Regions from separate parts of the Lysinibacillus sp. NPDC094403 genome, predicted to be linked through region 2. Evidence: riboswitches for the same ligand, from Rfam matches in the RefSeq annotation. Region 2 holds a riboswitch; the other holds the start of a gene.
What was found. Region 2 has a riboswitch for cobalamin ahead of ACQKMV_RS12480 (ABC transporter substrate-binding protein). Riboswitches for the same ligand answer to the same signal wherever they lie in the genome.
Positions count from the first base shown of each region.

Region 1 (3,390 bases), on a different contig from region 2:
ACAGAAGGGATTTTTAAAGCTGATAGCACAAAGGCAAAGGCACCCGAAAGACCTAATATCATTTTTGTTTCAGGATTTTCATCAATGGTTTTTCGAATAGAACGTAATCCTAAAATAATAAATGGAATTGATACGACCCACCAAAAAATTGCCCATTCGATTGGCAAAAAGCCCTCCATAATATGCATCGCAAATGCACGATCTGGCACGAATAAAAATGCCAATAAGAAATAACTAAGCTTCCAACCTGAGAATTTCAAAAATCTCTCCTCCTCACATTAAAATTTTTCGAATTAGTATGCGATCGATACAATTTCGCCTTGGCGTAATTGCGTCCGGATTTTGAATTGTGCAAGCACAATTCATTCCTTTCAAAATCCGTGACATCCGCCGGAGGCTTTTTTTCATTCATTAGGTGTTTTGGTCCGGCTGGAACCATATCTGTACTCATCTACTACCTTGAGATGGAGTCTCTTCTAAATGAAAAAAAAGCACTTCTCCGTTTGTGGAAAAGTGCATAGCTAAAAAAGCAAATAAGTTCTAATCTGCTAAGCCGCACACCCATCCTCGTAGGTTGAAACGATCACATATTTTTCGGCAGGTCTCCTGGCTTTAGTTCAACGTTTTATAGGCCTTCCCATCCTTTGGACAGTGACATAATCTATAAAACTCCCTAGTACAGTGGCGGGACCGCGCCGGATTTAAACCGGCTTCCCTTTTAAGCGAAATGCTGAACAATTCGCACCGAAAAAGATGAAGTTGTGAGATTTCACGACAAAGTGTAACATGATGTTCCATAAATATGCTATACTTTTTGTGAAAAAATTTTTAATTTAGTCTCTATGTCGAAAATTCGGATAAATAGAAAAGGAATGTCACATTTTTCTAAAAATAATTAATAAAAATGTCACAAATTAAGAAAGAAATATTGAAATTTTAAAAAAATAAGCTATGATAGAAACAGTTTTATCAAAATCAATTATGCCACGGCATAATTGCGTCCGGAATCGGCTTTGTGCTTGCATAAAGAACTCCTTTCCGATTTTGTGACATCCGCCGGAGGCTTTAACTTCTTTCAGCGGATGTTTGGATACTTGCTGAAAGAAGTTAAAACTAAATTCATATAAAACGTCCATAAGTGCTTGAATATTTTCAAGATAATAGGGAATTCGGTGAAAATCCGATACAGCCCCCGCTACTGTAATAGCTGATGAAATCGCAAAGGCCACCATTTATAAAAAATGGGAAGGTGCGAAAGTAAAAGGAAGCTTAAGTCAGGAAACCTGCTTATGTGATGCTGCATGCAAACTTTTCGGAGGGAGAAGTTGAAGCGAAAGCGAGTACTCTTATATATTCGTTTTTATTTGGCTTCTACTAAACCTTTACTCTTCGTCTAGAGTAAAGGTTTTTCTTTTTCCTAAAAGCAAATGAGGGGAGAACGATTATGACAACATGGAATTTAGAGGGGATGAAAACGCATCTCTTTATTTGCAACGGTAGTAGCTGTATGAAAAAAGATGCAGAGGACATTACACAGGCAATCCGTGATGAAATACAATTGCTAGCACTTGATAAGGAAATACATACAACGAGGACCCGATGTAATGGCAGGTGTAAGGATGCTTGTGTTGTCATTGCTTATCCTCAAGGGAATTGGTATCGCGTGCCGACAACGGAGCATGCGAAGGCACTTGTGCAAGATCTAAATCATGAAGCGTTACATAATGAGCATGTCTTTACATTGCGTGAAGGTTCGTTACAACGTACAGCACAGACAACAGCCATTAAAGGTATTGAAAAGGTGAAAGAGGGGTAACAAAATGGCGCAAAAAGGTAAGATTTTCGTAGTTGGCTTTGGCCCTGGAGATTTTAAACATATTACGAATCGTGCTGTGGAGGCACTACAACAAAGTGATATGATCATAGGCTATAAAACTTATGTTGAACTTATTCAGGATTTAGTTAGCGCAAAGTCGATTATTAGTACTGGTATGACAGAGGAAGTTTCGCGAGCACAGGAAGCTGTGCGCCAAGCGGAGGCTGGAAGTATTGTATCTGTTATTTCCAGCGGTGATGCTGGTGTTTATGGAATGGCAGGATTAGTGTATGAGGTTTTAATCGAGCTAGGCTGGACGGAAGCAACTGGTGTCGAGGTAGAAATTGTTCCAGGTATTTCTGCTATTAATTCGTGTGCAAGTTTACTAGGTGCTCCGATTATGCATGACGCCTGTACCATTAGTTTAAGTGACCACTTAACGCCTTGGAATTTAATTGCAAAGCGAGTAGAAGCAGCAGCAATGGCGGATTTTGTTATTGCACTTTATAACCCAAAAAGTGGACGTCGTACGAGACAAATCGTTGAGGCACAACGAATTTTATTAGAATATCGTTCACCAGATACGCCGGTTGGACTTGTGAAAAGCGCATATCGTGACCGTCAGGAAATTACGATGACGACTTTAGCAGAAATGCTTGAACATGATATCGGCATGTTAACTACAGTTATTATCGGGAATTCAACAACATTCTTCTACGACAATAAAATGATTACGCCACGTGGTTATCAGCGCAAATATACACTTGGTGAAGAAAAACAACCGTTACGACCACATCAACGACTTAAGGAAGAAAATGAACCATGGGCGATGAATCAAGAAACAGGAGCAGCGCGTAATGATTTTGCGACAGATCCTAATGCCAATCGTATTAAGCCCAGTTTAGATATAACACCACAACCAAAGTCTAAAAAATCGTCACTTGAATTGGCGACAGCTGCTCTTGCAATGGTGAAGGGAACGAGCGCTGTGAAAGTAACACCTAAGCTCGTTCAACAAAAAATCGAATCTGTTTTTGAATTAGCTGTTAGTCCAGGAGTAGCCAATAAGTTTTTTACTCCTCAACAAATGATGACGTTAGCTGAGGTAGTTGGTGAGGAAGGAACGATGGAGTATACACCTGACCATCAAATTCATTTAAAAATTCCAACGTCTGAACCTGAAGAGATTACAGCAAAGCTTCGTGAAGTGGGCTTTTTACTAGCACCACTTGGTGACGTGTTATCGTTAAAGGCTTGTGACTTCTGTTATGGAGAAAAGTACGATTCGATTCCGTATGCTGAAGAGATTCAAGCAAAGCTTGGTGGTATGTCGTTACCGAAAACATTAAATATTGGCTTTAACGGCTGCGGTATGGCGTGTTATCGAGCGGTATTCGATGATATTGGAATTGTTTATCGTAAAAGTAAATTTGATGTTTTTATAGGTGCCAAGCCGGTTGGTCGTACAGCACATGCGGCCCAGCCAGTTGTGGAGGGGCTAGAGCCTGAACAGCTCATACCACTTATCACCGACATTATCGAAGAATATAAAGCAAATGCGCATCCAAATGAAC
Region 1 is NZ_JBNNTL010000014.1:100,511-103,900, reverse strand. It holds gene ACQKMV_RS18285 (energy-coupling factor ABC transporter permease) at 1-260, opposite strand, end outside; cobalamin riboswitch at 580-764, opposite strand; cobalamin riboswitch at 1,120-1,306, shown strand; gene ACQKMV_RS18280 ((2Fe-2S) ferredoxin domain-containing protein) at 1,445-1,816, shown strand; gene cobJ (precorrin-3B C(17)-methyltransferase) at 1,821-3,390, shown strand, end outside.
Region 1: it holds a riboswitch for cobalamin, as region 2 does, so the genes downstream of both, ACQKMV_RS18280 ((2Fe-2S) ferredoxin domain-containing protein) here and ACQKMV_RS12480 (ABC transporter substrate-binding protein) in region 2, are expected to answer to the same signal.

Region 2 (3,390 bases):
CTTTGTAAGTAGGGGAAGCTGTGCTAGGAATTCCTTTATCCCAATATCTTTTAAGGCAGAGCCAGTAAAACACAAAAAGGCCTTTTCCTGTTTAATCATCGTTTGTAAATGAGAAAGGCAGCTAGAGCTATCCAATGTCTCATTAAGAAAAGCATCTAAAAGCTGCTCATCACGTTCGGCAAGCCATTCCATCATCGAATAAGGAACATAGTCGGAACGGAGCGGTTCATCTACGAGTAGTACATCCTCAGAGCAATCCTTATGAAGCTGTGCCATAACGGCTTTAACATCTGCCCCTTCACGGTCAATTTTATTGATAAAGAAAAAGGTTGGGACGTGATATTGGCGTAAAAGTTGCCACACTGTTTCAGTATGACCTTGTATTCCTTCAACCGCACTAACAATAATAATGGCATAATCCATAACTCGAATGGCACGCTCCATCTCTGGGGAGAAATCGACGTGTCCTGGTGTATCGATTAACGTATATGTATCGTTTCCAATCGTCATGCGACCTTGCTCCGCAAAAATTGTAATGCCTCGCTGACGCTCTAATTCATGATTATCTAGAAATGTGTCCTGGTGATCTACTCGCCCGCGGGCTTGAATACTGTTTGTATGAAATAGTAACTGCTCAGAAAATGTTGTTTTTCCTGCGTCAACGTGAGCGAGTACTCCAATTGTTACATGCATAAAAAAATCCTCGTTTCTATTAATTCATTTATCAACATTGTAACAGAATTGGATTGAAAAATATTTCGTATAAAAATAGTTAGTATTTATGTCTGAATAGTGTTAATATATTTATGATTATATTTTTTAATATTTTCATGAGATTCTGAATCTACTAATCTTTCAATATCATTTACAACAAAATAAAAACGACCTATTGGTGCAAATGATCTTTGTCATTTGCTTAAAAGGGAAATCGGTGCAAATCCGATGCTGTCCCGCAACTGTAAATGGGGAGTCTATACGAGATGCCACTGTAGCCAACGCTATGGGAAGGGGTATAGATGATGAACCTAAGCCAGGATACCTGCCAATTAGTATTTTTTTTACTTAAACCACGAGGATGGGGATAGTGAACAGGTTGAAGAACCTTTCTTTCACTATGCTAACCTCTTGGAAACAAGGGGTTTTTTTTTATGCCCTTTTCTAAAACCGAACTTGGTAGTAAAGAAGTCTATTGATTTCTTTCTATATATTTAACAACAAAGGAGAAGAGGACATGAAGAAATGGAAACACCTGTGGTTTGTCTTTGCTATAGCATTGATCGCTGTACTAGGCGCGTGTAACTCAAAGGACAAACCAGAATCTGCAGCAAAAGGTGAGAAGGTTGAGCCATCACAAGCTGAAACGACAGAAGTAACAATTGAAAATAATGGAACAACACAAGTATATAAGGAAGCACCTAAAAAAGCGATTAGCTTAAATCAACACGTAACAGAAATTATGCTGGCTTTAGGTTTAGAAAATTCAATGGTAGGGACGGCATACTTAGATGATAAAATTTATGAGCCCCTGCAAGCTGCCTACGATAAAGTGCCTGTAATAGCTGAAAAGTATCCTTCTAAGGAGCAAGTAATTGATGCAGGAGCAGACTTTTTATACGGTGGTTGGAAAAGCGCCTTTGGAGAGAAAGGTGTTGGTACACAGGAAGAGCTTGAGGCATTAGGGATTCACAGTTATTTACATACTGCCTCAAATATGACGAAACCAACTTTAGAAGATATTTTCACAGATATTCGAAATATCGCAAAAATTTTCCGCGTTGAGGATCGTGGAGAAGCATTAATTAAGCAAATGACAAAAGATGTAGATGCTGTCCGTGCGAAATTACCGCAAAATGAAAAAGAACTACGTGTTTTAGTGTTTGACAGTGGTGATAAAGATGTCTTTACCGCTGGCCAAAACTTCATGAATGAGCTTGTAACTATTGCTGGCGGTAAAAATATTTTTGGTGATGTGGAATCAGGATGGACTACGGTGTCAAAAGAGGATGTAGTAGAACGAAATCCAGAAGTTATTGTTGTCGTTGATTACGGAGAAACAACGGCGGAAGAAAAAATTAATTTCTTAAAAAATGATCCAGCTTTAAAAGAAACGGAAGCTGTAAAAAAAGAACGCTTTGTGATCTTACCGCTTTCTGCTGCGTCAGAAGGGGTTCGTGCTGCAGAGGCTATTCAAATTTTGGCAAAAGGCTTCTATCCGGATAACTTTGAAAACTAGAAAAAATATGGGGCTAGCGTTTTGCTAGCTCTCTTTTCATAAGGAGAATTATTTATGAATGCATTTCGTAAAAATATACCCGACAAAACATTTGCAAAACTAAACAATAATGGAGATTTTACTCGTCTTGCCGTAAGCCCAGGTATTATTAATAAGCATTATTCTCCGGCACAATTTCAAACAATTGCAAAGGTTGTAGGGGAAACTGGTGCAATCAAATACTCCGCATCTTACAGTATAATATTATCAATTCCAACAGTAGATGTAACAGATGCAACTAAAGAGCTACAAGACGCTGGTCTGTATGTGGCAAAGCAAGGGTCAAGTGTGGCTATGAAGGCTTGTGATTTTTGCGATGGTGATAAGATGGAGGCAGCCCCAATTACTGAACAGCTATATCATTCATTAGAAGGGTTAACTGTCCCAACAAGATTACGTTTAAATGTAAATGGCTGTGCCTCTGCCTGTTATAATGCGGTTTATGATGATATTGGGCTTGTCTACCAAAAGGATAGCTTTGATGTCTATTTAGGGGCAGTGCCAATGGGTCCGAATGCACAAGCCGGGACTCTGTTTGCAAAAAGGGTAGGAGTGGAGCATATTGAAGATTTTTTAAAGCAAATCATTGAGCTCTATAAGGAACATGCACGTCCGAATGAACCTTTTTATAAATTTTATCGCAGAACAAATTCTGAGGATTATTGGGAAATGTTAAAAAGTAAGACCATCAAAACGGGAGTGTGATTTGCGTACCGACTGAGTACTTACCTGGGAGCGTCCGACGAGCTGCTTCATCCGCATCTTGTTCTACCCGATAAAATGCTTATGTCGTTACTCAAATGGGTGAACAACCACTTATCCCAGAATCAATCTTGAAATAAATTCTATCCGTAGCTCTTCGTAATTATTGCGAAGCAGCTACGGTTTTTTAATTGTACTACATACTATTGTAAAATCCTCTCTGGGATAAAAAAACAATTTCTTCTTTAAAAGCAGGAATAATACTTAGGGCGTCGAAATATTCTACAAAGTAATGAAATTTCAGCACAAAGGGGATATAAAATATGACATCGAAACAAGGGATAAAACCAGAAGATCTATACCAATTAAAATCCGTGTCAGATCCACAAGTATCACCTGACGGAACAGAAGTTGTG
Region 2 is NZ_JBNNTL010000007.1:3,590-6,979, reverse strand. It holds gene ACQKMV_RS12485 (GTP-binding protein) at 1-693, opposite strand, end outside; cobalamin riboswitch at 874-1,061, shown strand; gene ACQKMV_RS12480 (ABC transporter substrate-binding protein) at 1,232-2,233, shown strand; gene ACQKMV_RS12475 (precorrin-3B methylase) at 2,288-2,977, shown strand; gene ACQKMV_RS12470 (S9 family peptidase) at 3,298-3,390, shown strand, end outside.